4 regions of the Robertmurraya sp. GLU-23 genome follow, and region 2 is predicted to be linked to each of the others. Evidence: riboswitches for the same ligand, from Rfam matches in the RefSeq annotation. Region 2 holds a riboswitch; each other region holds the start of a gene.

Region 1 (3,118 bases), on a different contig from region 2:
ATAAAGCAAGACAATCCGTTGTTAAACTTTAAAGTGTTTAAATACCCCATGTTTGCCTTGTCATCTTCTATATCCATGGTAACAAACATGGCATTATTCTCAGGAATGATCCTTATTCCCATTTATGTTCAAACGATTCGTGGAATTTCTCCACTAGACGCAGGGTTAATGCTCCTACCAGGTGCCATCGCCATGGCGATTATGTCTCCTATTACCGGGAGACTGTTTGATAAATTTGGTGGGCGAGTATTGGCGCTAATTGGTTTAGGAATCACGGTAATCACCACGTATGAGTTTAGTCAGTTAACGGTAGACTTAAGCTATACGCACTTAGTCATCCTTTACACAGTTCGAATGGTTGGGATGTCATTTGTTATGATGCCTGTTTCAACAAACGGATTAAATCAACTTCCGACGCGTTTCTATCCACATGGTACGGCAATGAACAATACGTTAAACCAAGTGGCTGGGGCAATCGGCACCGCATTACTAGTTACGGTTATGTCCAATCGTACAGAAACACACGCCAAAGAATTGGCTGACGAAGCGATGAAGACAGCAGCTGGTCAAGGAGCAGGAGCCGCACAGCCAACTGCTGAAATGATCGCTCAAATGAAAGAGCAGATTATGATGAAGGCGATGCTCGAAGGAATTAATGATGCATTCCTTGTAGCTACAGGGATTTCAATTGTCGCCTTCATCCTTGCATTCTTTATCAAACGCGCCACACAAGCAGAGGATCCAATCGAAGGAAAAGAAGTGTCAAAGGTTGTACCGGCAAAGCTAGCTGAAAATTAATGCTCGTATCTGAAGGGACCCTCGAAATTGAGGGTCTTTTTATAGCAAGTAAAGTGTTAGAATCGCAAATAAATTTTTCGAAGCGCAAATAAAATCCCGGAATCGCAAATAAATTTTTCGAAGCGCAAATAAAATCCCGGAATCGCAAATAAATTTTTCGAATCGCAAATAAAATCTCAGAATCGCAAATAAATTTTTCGTATCGCAAATAAAATCCAAAACTACTAATAGAAATCTACTAATCCTCCTAAAAAAGCACCAAAATCCATTCAGAAATGCCCTTTCATCCCTTAGTTTCCACTCATTTATTGCAAAAAGAATCGAAACAGTGCGGAAAAAATCAATCTCTTCAAATCCATTCCGAGATTCCGCCTGCCCCTAAAGTCAACAACAATATTTTACCAAAATTAAGATTTTATACTTGCGTATCTACTAAACTACCGTTACTATTAAGTTTGTATTAAATCTAGATATGGATATACATAAGTAAAAATTCAACTATATATTGTGTTGTTGCCTTAAGATAAGATGCCGTACGGCTTAATAGGGAATCTGGTGAAAGACCAGAACTGCCCCCGCAACTGTAAATGCTGACAAAATGAACAAGCCACTGTGAAGATTGCTTACGAGATGTAGGTGCCTAAATGGGAAGGGTTCAAAGTAGAGTGAAGCATAAGTCAGGAGACCTATCTTACTTAAGATGTTTCAACTTCTTCGGGGATTTGGGAAGATGAAACGATGGCGACAGAAGACAAAAAGTATTTTTGCCTGTTTGTCTTTTGCTGAAATCGTTTCATCCGCTCAAGGAACCACTTGAGCGGATTTTTATTTTCAGGAGGGACGATCATGACAGTAGTAGATGTACATGAAGATTATAAATCGGTGTTAAGAGCGATTGAAGAGTGTTCTTCAACTTATCAATTAGACGCCACTGAGATGACAAAAATGGTAAATGAATTAGAGGCAGCAAAAAAAGAAGTGAGCCAACAAGCTTTATTTTATTCTTTAAATAAAATCGCGATGGACCAGCCAGATTGGACATTTGTTGCCGCGCGCATATACTTAACCGAATTATACAAGAAAGCTTCGCAAAATCGAAACTACGATTCATCACATACATATGGGAACTTTTACAATTTGCTAGAAACGTTAACAGAGAAAGGGATCTACTCTCCTAAACTGCTGCAAATGTATACAGAGGAAGAAATTAAAGAATTAGCGGACACAATCAGTCCTGAACGAGATAAGCTTTTCAACTATATTGGTCTGTTTTTGTTTGCTGATCGTTACCTTGCAAGAGATCATGATAGAAATGTATATGAGTTACCGCAAGAAAGATTCATGGTTATTGCGATGACCATTATGATGAACGAATCGAAAACCAAAAGACTAGAGTTAGTAAAAGAAGCCTACTGGGCCCTTAGTCATTTATATATGACGGTAGCCACACCAACATTATCAAATGCAGGCAAGAACTTTGGTCAGCTGTCCTCTTGTTTTATCGACACAGTGGATGATTCGCTTGACGGCATTTATTTGAACAATTGGGATATTGCTCGCTTAAGTAAAGAAGGCGGTGGCATCGGGATTTATTACGGAAAGGTTCGTGCGCTAGGTTCCGATATCAAGAGGTTTAAAGGAATGTCCTCTGGAGTCGTACCTTGGATCCGCTTGATTAATGATACAGCCGTAAGTGTTGATCAATTAGGTCAAAGACAAGGGGCGGTTGCCATTTACTTAGATATATTCCATAAAGACGTGATGAATGGCTTTCTTGAACTAAAGACCAATAATGGGGATGAGAGAAGAAAGGCTCATGACATTTTCACAGGAGTTACCATCCCTGATTTATTTATGGAAAAACTTCAAGAGAAAGATGAAAACGGCAGAAGTATTGGAGAATGGCATACATTCTGTCCGCACCAAGTGAAGCAGCTGATGGGCTGGAAGGATGAGAGCGGGAACCCGCTTGGGCTTGAGGATTTTTATGATGAAAAAGATCGAAAGTATTTTACAGAAAAATACGAAGAAGCGGTGAATCAACCACTCTTACCAAGAAAAACCTACCGTGCGATGGATATTATGGCCCGAATAATGGTTGCTCAGTTAGAAACAGGTACACCTTACATGTTCTATCGAGATGAGGTGAATCGTCAAAATCCAAACAAGCGTGCAGAAGGAAGAACCTCTATCTACTGCAGTAATTTATGTACAGAAATCGCCCAAAACATGTCGAGTACAACGATTGTAAAAGAATACAAGGACGAAGATGGCAATCTAATAATTGTAAGAAAGCCGGGAGAATTTGTTGTATGTAATC
Region 2 (3,118 bases):
TATTATCGCTCCTGTTGCAGGTGGTGCAATTCTAGCCTTTACAAATTGGACGGGAGTGTTTGTCGTTTTAAGTGTTGTCGGTCTAGTTTTATTTTTCACGGTCATTTCCAAGCTGGAAGAATCACTACCAGCGGAGAAGCGTGTACCAAGTAATATTGGGCAAACATTTAGAAACTTTGGAACTTTATTAAAAGATCGTCAGTTTACGGGATATGCCTTCACACAAGGATTTATTGTTGCTGGGATCTTTGCTTATGTATCTGGTACACCGTTTGTTTATCAAAATATATATGGTGTTTCTCCTCAAGTATTTAGTTTATTATTCGGATTGAACGGAATTGGCTTGATTCTTGGAAGCCAGGCAGTAGGGAAGTTCGTAGACGTGGTATCGGAAAAGACATTTTTAGTCATAGGTCTGACCATTTCAAATGTATCAGGTGCCATTCTTCTTGTGGCGTTATTACTAAAGGCTCCATTAATTATGGTTGTTATTCCTATCTTCTTCCTCGTTGCATCGATCGGGATTATTGGAACCACATCGTTTTCTCTTGCTATGGAGTCACAAGGCCATATTGCTGGTAGTGCATCGGCCTTATTAGGATTATTACCATTTATCCTAGGCTCTATCTCTTCACCACTTGTAGGGATTGCAGGTGAGAATTCTGCCATACCGATGGGCTCCATTATCTTTGGTGCTAGCTTTTTAGCTTTTCTATCATATTTACTTTTGGTACGAAAGGCTTCCGTTGTAAAACCATCTATCGAAGAACCTAGTAAAATCTCAATATAATATATAGACGCTATCCAAATAGGGTAGTGTCTTTTCTTTTTTAAACATCTAATGGTGGGCATTCTTGTAAAATTGGTTACAGTAGTAAATCTGTCATGTTTGTGATATTAGTAGTTGAAAAATAAGAACGTTTCATCTAATATAGAATCTAGCTTAATTGAATAGTTTTCCAGAAAGTTAAGATGCCAAGATGGCTTAATAGGGAATCTGGTTAAAATCCAGAGCTGTACCCGCAACTGTATGTGTGGACGAAATAAGAAATCCACTGTGTGCATACCTGATTCGTATGGATATGGGAAGGTCTTAAAGTAGGAAGAAGCACAAGTCAGGAAACCTGTCTTACTTTTAAACGTTTCAGTTTCTCCGGGAATAGAGAAGGTGTTTCGATGGTGAGAATAGACTCTGTTATTCTATTTGTCTTTTCGTGCTTTCGTTTCATCCGCTCATTCCCTTTGAGCGGATTTTTTTATGGAAATCATTCATTGGGTTGATAACTTCATAGTTTACTTGATAGGTGCAAAAGAAAAAACTTTTGCTTAAAAGGGAAGCACGGTGAAAAGCCGTCGCGGTACCCGCCACTGTATTGGGGAGCTTTGTTACAAATAGTCACTGAGTAAAATCGGGAAGACGTAACAAAAGCAAGGAACCAGAGCCAGGAGACCTGCCTATAAAGTGTGTCACATACCTACGGGACTATAGGTAGATGTGTAGAAAGATCTACATTCCGTATGTTCTTATGCACCTCTATTTGTAGGGGTGCTTTTTTATTACAAAAAATGTAAGGGAGTGGAAAACATGACAACATGGAATTTAAAGGGGACAAAGCATCACATCTTGATTTGCAATGGAAGTAGTTGCATGAGAAAAGGGGGAGAAGAAGTAACGCAAGCGATTCGTGATGAAATTAAGCAGTTGGAGTTGGACGACAAGATTCATACAACAAGAACGAGATGCAATGGTAGATGCAAGGATGCTTGTGTCACCATCGTTTATCCAGAAGGCATCTGGTATAAGGCACTTACAGAGGACACGGGACGAGAAATCGTACGGAGTCATCTCGCTCAAGGAAAGATACTAGAAGAATCTGTTATTTATACATACGACCAGGAAGGCATCGTAGCACCTGAAAACTCAGATAGTATTGAGGGAATCTCGAAAAATGTGAAAGAAGAGGTATGACCTATGGAATTTATCATGTTTGCTCTGCTTGCTGTGTTTATTGGCATGAGGCATGGAATCGACGGAGATCATGTAGCAGCAATTGCCGACATGGTTGGAAGTGAGCAGCGAAAGAAGAAACAGCTTACTCTTGGTGTGATGTATGCCATTGGACACGGCATGATTGTGATGGTTATTGGAGTGCTATTTATTTATATTGGTTTACAACTTCCGGATGCAACTAAGAAAGTACTAGAAATGCTCGTTAGCTTCACCCTTATTTTGCTTGGAATGTTTATTATTTGGTCCATTTTTAAACAAAAGAAAGAATACGAGTATAAAAGTCGACTCAGAATTGTTGTTGAGTTTTTCCATAACATGGCTACTAAGGTGAAATCGGGAACAAAAACCAATCAACTTTCACCTACGAAACTTGGTGGCATTGGTGCGTTTATTATTGGCATTCTTCACGGCATTGGTGTGGAAAGTCCGACTCAGATCGCGATAATTTCTAATGCAATGGGGCTTGATAATATAACCGTTGCCCTTATTCAACTGACTCTATTTGTTATTGGTCTACTCATCGCTACAATCGGAATTACGTTTTGTCTTTCATGGGGATTTATGAAAGCTAGAGTGAAAGACAAGTTGTTTATATTATTAGGTTCGGTAACAGGAGCCTATAGCTTAGTACTCGGAATTTTTATGATGGTGGAATTAGTGAAAGGAGGAGCGTAATTGAAAGGAAAGCTATTAGTCATTGGGTTTGGGCCAGGAAGCGAGGAGCATATAACGGACCGAGCAAAAAAAGCTCTTCAAGAAAGCGATATGATCATCGGTTACAAAACATATGTGGAACTGATTGAAGGGTTACTCGACGGACAAGAAATCATCAGCACTGGAATGACAGAAGAAGTAAGTCGAGCACAAGAGGCAGTGAGACAAGCAGAGCTCGGGAAAAAAGTGGCCGTGATCTCTAGTGGAGATGCGGGTGTTTACGGAATGGCTGGCCTTGTGTACGAAGTGTTGGTGGAAAAAGAATGGAAAAAGGACACAGGTGTTGAGGTTGAAGTAATCCCAGGAATCTCTGCTATCAACTCATGTGCTTCCCTATTGGGAGCCCCGGTCATGCATGATGCATGCACCATCAGTTTGAGTGACCACCTGACT
Region 3 (3,118 bases), on a different contig from region 2:
CGCCATTCCTTCATCACCTCTAATAACCTTTCATGCTCGGTCGGCCCCTTAATTGCCAGTCGCAGGCATTTTCCGTCTAGTCCAGGAAAATTCATTGTATGCCGTGGAATTATCCCCTTTTTCATTAAAAAAAGGAAAAAGGGAAATTGATCGCGGATTTTGTCATCTTTTAATAAATAAAAGTTTACGTATGAAGGGGAGTAAAAAAACTCATTTTCACGATAAAAAGACATAAGCCTTTCCCGTTCATTTTTTATTAGATGAATGGTTTGTTTTACATAGTCTTCTTCTGACAAACACCATTCCCCCACCTTCATGGCTATCGCATTAACACTCCAGTGCGGTTTATTAGACCTAAGCTTTGAAAGCATTGCTTCATTTGCAATGATGTACCCAAGTCGTATCCCTGGAATGCTGAACATTTTTGTCATCGAACGAAGAATGATCATGTTCTCGCAGGATTGAAGGCAGGAAACGGTTGATTCGTACTCTGACACAAAGTCGTAAAAGGCTTCATCGACAATAAGCATGGTTTCATATTTAGCACATTCACGGGCAAGAATCTCAATCGTTAGTTTCGGAAAAAACATTCCCGTTGGATTGTTTGGATTGCACAGAAATACAGCGTCTACTTCACGTAAGTTCACTAGTAATTCATCTAAACGTAATTCCCAGCTGTCAACATCCATCAGGTGATAGCGTACTTCACATTGATTCACTCGGCATGCTTCTTCGTATTCGGAAAAGGCTGGTTGTACGATAAGCGCTTTTTTACCAGAGAGCAGTCGTCCGACCAAAGAAATAAGCTCCGCCCCTCCGTTCCCCACTAAGATTTGCTCTTTTCTTACGCTTTCTTTCTTTGCAAGCAAACCTGTGAGCCTTTCTGCCGTTGGATCGGGATAATCAGATACAAGCGAGTACAGCTCATTCCACCTGTCTTTTACTATGGCTGGTGGGCCGAGCGGGTTAATATTGGCACTAAAATCAATCACTGATTCAGGCATGTCAAGATGAAGTGCTTTATATAAAAATTGTGGATTAGATCCGTGCGTAGGCCACTTCAACGATCATCCCTCCAATCCATAATAAAAGTAAAAATGTGAGTACTGTTCGAGTTAAAATACCATTGGTTTGTAAAATATGCTCTCCAGTAACAGGAAAATAGGGTTCTCCCATTTTGGCTCGATCGGAGCGAATGCCTTTGTAAAAGTTGATGCCTCCAAGCTGAATCCCAAGTAAGGCAGCTACGGCTGCTTCTCCCCATCCACTGTTTGGACTCGGATGTTTTTTGGCATCACGGAGAACAATTTTAGCTGACTCTTTAACAGTCGATTGAACTGGCTTATTACTGAACAACATGCAGATAGAGGTTAGGCGACTTGGAATCAGATTTAACCAATCATCAAGCTTTGCCGATGCCCAGCCAAACTCCATATATTTTTCATTTTTATAACCAACCATGGAATCACAAGTATTCACTGCCCGGTATAACATCGCAAAGGGCGCCCCACCGAGTAACGCCCAAAAAAGTGGAGCTGTTACTCCGTCACTTGTGTTTTCTGCGACCGTTTCAATTGTCGCGCGAACCACACCCTGTTCATCAAGTTGATCCGTGTCACGACCAACGATATACGATAGCTTGTGACGAGCTTCCACTAGATCTCCCTTTTTTAACGGACCATACACCGTCATCGCTGCTTCCTTTAAGCTTTTTTGTGCAATCGTCGTCCAAATGATCACCGCTTCAACCATAATTCCGACCATAAAATGAACTTGATAAGCTAACATCGTAATTAGGATCGTAATCCCCACGACGAGCAAGAGAAGCGTAACTACCATAGCGATTCCGTTCCATTTTTTCCGCGTTCCTTTATTCCACTTTTTCTCGAGCTTATAAATCAGTGTTCCGATCCACTTCACCGGATGTGGCCAATCGATGGGATCACCGAGAAGTAAATCAATAAAATAAGCAATCGTCATTGCGAATAAATGTTGAAGAAACATGATAAACCCTCCTTCATAAATATTTAACAAGTTGGACAGTTTCCACCCGAAGAAAGCCTTAGTTGCGTAGCAACACCAGCTTACGGAGGATGAAACTGGCCCACTTTTGCATAAAAAAACATCTCCACATAGAAATGGAGATGTTGGAATAAGCTTCTTCCTTATGTAAGAAACCGACCACACCACCTATCCTCGTAGGTACACGGTGTCAAGAGATAGTCAGGTTTCCTGGCTCATGGTCATTGCTTTCTGTACCTTCCCATGCATTTCTTTATTGCACAGTGGTTTTTACAGTATGCTCCCATATACAGTGGCGGGACCGCGTTGGACTTTCACCAACTTCCCTAGACTTCTAAAAAAGAAGTACGCCTATTCTTGCACAATATATATTTTTCATATTCTAATACTAATCTTGTAAACAGGGAATGACAAGGTAATCTATTACATTAATTTAATTGTTGTAACAAATGAATAAAAAGCCAGTGTATGATAGAAATTTCTTTCTACCATACTCTGACTTTTCTATCCTTTTTGCTTGGCAATAACGACGAGTCGCTGCTTGCTTGAGTACCTTGGGTGACAGGTGATGAGCGTAACAAGTGACTCGTCCGGTGTTGCAGAAAGAACACTAAGATCGGAGGGTTCAATGATTTTTTGTTCGATCACCTCATACTCAAACTGAATAGATGAGGAGGTGATTGAAAATGTATCCCCTTCTTTTAGCTTATCAAGCTCACTAAAGAACTCTCCAGTGACAAACGAGCGATGTCCAAGGATTACACTGTTTTCCCCCTCTACCCCAACTCGTCCCGTTCCTTCTAGATGAGTGACAGCAACCCGGAGATTATCCTTTGTTGCCCCTTCTAGTACGGGAATATCGAGTGAAAGCTTTGGAATAACGAGCCTCATGTCGTTCAACACACTCTTTTGATTAGTTACAACACCAGAAGGCAAAAGTGCCTCCGCTGTGTCGATTGTTTCGGAAAGTATCTTTTTCTCAAGATAGAACTGGTATCCATGCTGCAAACCTACGTAAGCTAAAACAAATACCCCTGATGCTAACAGTACATTTCCGATCCATTTTCTCAACTTTTATACCTTCCTTCTTCCTCTG
Region 4 (3,118 bases), on a different contig from region 2:
TATGTATACCCACCCTCTCATGGAAACGCTTCCTAGTAGCCAACCAATAATTTGACGCAACTCCTCACCTGTTAAGGCAATCATTAATGAGATAAGGGCACCGAGAAAGGAACTAAAAATGATTCCTGTTAAGATAATCGTCTCCACCCGCATCGATCGCTCTATTTTTTGTGCAAAACCTAAAACGAGGAAAATAGTGATAAAAGAGAACAAAATACTGAGAACAGGAAGGGTAAATGCCCCAATGACTGGAAGGGACAGTTGAAAAAACAATGTAACAACTGCTCCAACTGAAGCACCCGAGGAAACTCCTAATGTATAAGGGTCTGCCAGTGGATTTCTGAGTAAACCTTGAAAGGCAGCTCCAGCAATAGCTAGAGCCGCTCCAACAAGTCCTGCTAAGATGACTCTTGGCAGGCGAATATTCGAAACAATGTTGACATGCATTTGGTCAATTCCATCTAGTGAAACAAACGGAAAAAGTTGTGAAAGTAATATTTGAATCGTACTTAAAACTGGAACTTTCACGGTTCCTAGTGAGATGCCTAGTACTATAGCCAATAGGAGAAACGAGGCACCCATTAAGTAGGCTGCTATTCGATTAGTTATTAAATACTTCCGGATATACGGCTTTTGCAAGTTCCTCTACCCCTTCAACGAGCCTTGGCCCTGGTCGTGTGACAAGATCGGAATGAACATCTACAACCTGCTTATTTTTCACGGCAGTCACATCCGTCCAGCCTTCTCTAGAAGTTACTTGACCTACAGGATCTTCTGAATAGTAGCCGTACGTAGTGATGATCACGTCTGGATTTCTCTCAACAATCGATTCTTGGTCGATGCTCGCCCAGCCATCTAGATCTCCTGCTGCATTTTCTGCATTGATCACTTGAAGCATAATATCCATGAACGTGTTTTTCCCTGGTGTGTAAATGTCTGGTGCTGGTGAAACTTCTACAAATACATTTTTCTTTTCAGTAACAGTTGCCGCTTTTTCCTTAATTTCTTCAAGCTTGGTTTTCATATCAGTTGTTAATGCTTCTGCTTCTTCTGTTGTTCCGGTCATTTGTCCGATGAGGTTAATGGTTTCGTACACTTCCTCAAAATTCACTGCGTCGTTCACAACAAACACGGTGATTCCAGCATCTTTTAATTGAGTAAGCCCCGCTTCTGCAGATAAAGCGGAAGATTCATGTGCTAAGACGATATCAGGATTTAATGAAACAATTTTTTCCACATTAAATTCCATGCCGCCGACTTTTTCAACTTTAGCCGTTTCTTCTGGGTAGTTGTCATAATCAGAGAGACCAACTACTTTCTCACCTAGACCTAACTCATACACGATTTCTGTGTTACTTGGAATTAATGAAACAATGGTCTTTGGCTCTTCTTCTATTACCACTTTATTGTCTAAAGCATCTGTAAGTGTAAGTGGGAAGGCGGCTTGTTGTTCACTTTGTTCCGTTTGACCTTCTGTGTTTTGGTTTTCTTCTGTGTTTTCAGTTGTGCTCCCACAACCAGCAAGAATTCCTAGTGATAGTACGAGTAATGCAAATAGTGCGTAAAATTTTTGACGCATGTTCTTTCCCCCTGTGATATGTACAAAATAAAAAGCATCTTCCTACAGAGGCAGGAAGATGCTGGTATGATAGACGTTTTACACTAATTGGAAATAAAATAATAGGTAACAGTCTGCCACACCACTCCTATCCTCGTAGGAAATTCGGTGCATAGCAATAGGCGAGTCTCCTGGCTTATGGTCATTGCTTGCTGCAACCTTCCCATACGTTCACGTACAGTGGCATTACTTGCAGCTTGCTCCCATTTACAGTGGCGGGACCGCGTTGGAATTTCACCAACTTCCTTTTTAAGTCTTCAGTTATGAAGACACCTACTACTAGTCGAATTATGAAATTTTCTGCTACGTCTGATTATACACCAACAAAACCCCAAAAACGCAACCCCTTTTTAACAAAAAGGTGACAGACACCCTTCGTGGACAAAATGGCCAAAATGTCCACGGAGGGTGTCTGTCACCGCTCGTGGACACTTGGGGTTGTTTTGTCCGTCTGGGGTGGACAGTAACTTCTTATTGTGAAGAGGTTTTGCTTAGCATAATATGGAATATATACAACAGAGCGCGGAGGTCATGTTCTATGGTAGTAGTGGTTTATTTCTTCGTTTCCTACTTTATTGGATGCATCATGTTTGGATACATTATTGGAAGACTGTTTGGAAAGATTGATATTCGGGAGGTAGGTAGTGGAAACGTAGGTGCTCGTAATATCGGGCGAAGTTTAAATAAGACGGCCTTTGTCGCTACCTTTTTAGGAGACGCGTCTAAAGGAGCGGCGGTTATCCTTCTTGGCAGAATGCTAGGCTTTTCAGAGGAGATTCAATTAGTTGGATTCCTATTGGTGCTTATAGGACATATTTGGCCCATCACCCTTTCCTTTAAGGGAGGAAAAGGGATCTCTAGTTTTCTCGGAGGAATCATTGCTTTTGAACCGACCGTAACCATTGTCATTCTCGTAAGCTTCGGCCTCACATATCCCTTGTTCCGCAGCTTTACTATGTCTGGTCTACTAAGCCTATGCATTCTTCCGATCTATTTCTTTATTGAAACTTATACATACACATCCGTCGGAATAATCGTACTCACAATAATCACGATTCTTTTTGCTCATCGAACAAATATAAAGGCTCTTTTCTAAAACATTGTTGCTATACACTTTGTCAGAATTAAACTATATGTTTCAGCAGCCAATCAGGATTTTATCCTCCTTAGAAAAGAGCTACTCTCCAAATAGACCAATAAACTCAGCGTTATGCGGGGAAAAATCCGGCTTCTGGGATTTTTCCAAAACAACAAACTTTACGAAAACAGCCAATATAAAAGAAAGAGTATAGGGGGAAACCAAATGGGCTTGCTTTTTAAGATTGCAAGAAGCGAAGAAGAAATGGAGCAAATACACAAACTAAATTATCGTACCTTTGTCGAAGAGATCCCACAACATCCAAAGTCTGATACAGAGAGAAGAGTTGACCCTTTTCACGCTGAAAATACGTACCTTATTTGCTTAAAGAATAAACAACTCATTGGAATGATTGCAGTTCG

Evidence for each region. A riboswitch is a leader RNA that binds a small molecule or an ion and turns the genes downstream of it on or off. The one in region 2 is predicted to bind cobalamin.
Region 1: linked by a shared signal. The riboswitch ahead of ACVBAX_RS14225 (ribonucleoside-diphosphate reductase subunit alpha) and the one ahead of ACVBAX_RS09485 ((2Fe-2S) ferredoxin domain-containing protein) in region 2 are both predicted to bind cobalamin.
Region 3: linked by a shared signal. The riboswitch ahead of cbiB (adenosylcobinamide-phosphate synthase CbiB) and the one ahead of ACVBAX_RS09485 ((2Fe-2S) ferredoxin domain-containing protein) in region 2 are both predicted to bind cobalamin.
Region 4: linked by a shared signal. The riboswitch ahead of ACVBAX_RS22000 (helical backbone metal receptor) and the one ahead of ACVBAX_RS09485 ((2Fe-2S) ferredoxin domain-containing protein) in region 2 are both predicted to bind cobalamin.

Annotation. Positions count from the first base shown of each region.
Region 1 is NZ_JBRKCV010000008.1:65,458-68,575, reverse strand. It holds gene ACVBAX_RS14230 (DHA2 family efflux MFS transporter permease subunit) at 1-798, shown strand, start outside; cobalamin riboswitch at 1,308-1,505, shown strand; gene ACVBAX_RS14225 (ribonucleoside-diphosphate reductase subunit alpha) at 1,645-3,118, shown strand, end outside.
Region 2 is NZ_JBRKCV010000004.1:74,594-77,711, forward strand. It holds gene ACVBAX_RS09480 (multidrug effflux MFS transporter) at 1-790, shown strand, start outside; cobalamin riboswitch at 954-1,146, shown strand; cobalamin riboswitch at 1,286-1,473, shown strand; gene ACVBAX_RS09485 ((2Fe-2S) ferredoxin domain-containing protein) at 1,586-1,969, shown strand; gene ACVBAX_RS09490 (HoxN/HupN/NixA family nickel/cobalt transporter) at 1,973-2,686, shown strand; gene cobJ (precorrin-3B C(17)-methyltransferase) at 2,687-3,118, shown strand, end outside.
Region 3 is NZ_JBRKCV010000013.1:88,350-91,467, forward strand. It holds gene ACVBAX_RS18435 (bifunctional adenosylcobinamide kinase/adenosylcobinamide-phosphate guanylyltransferase) at 1-6, opposite strand, end outside; gene cobD (threonine-phosphate decarboxylase CobD) at 1-1,064, opposite strand, end outside; gene cbiB (adenosylcobinamide-phosphate synthase CbiB) at 1,039-2,004, opposite strand; cobalamin riboswitch at 2,206-2,392, opposite strand; gene ACVBAX_RS18450 (class D sortase) at 2,527-3,093, opposite strand; gene ACVBAX_RS18455 (Ig-like domain-containing protein) at 3,097-3,118, opposite strand, start outside.
Region 4 is NZ_JBRKCV010000020.1:30,325-33,442, forward strand. It holds gene ACVBAX_RS21995 (FecCD family ABC transporter permease) at 1-639, opposite strand, end outside; gene ACVBAX_RS22000 (helical backbone metal receptor) at 602-1,579, opposite strand; cobalamin riboswitch at 1,723-1,910, opposite strand; gene ACVBAX_RS22005 (glycerol-3-phosphate acyltransferase) at 2,157-2,714, shown strand; gene ACVBAX_RS22010 (aminotransferase class V-fold PLP-dependent enzyme) at 2,922-3,118, shown strand, end outside.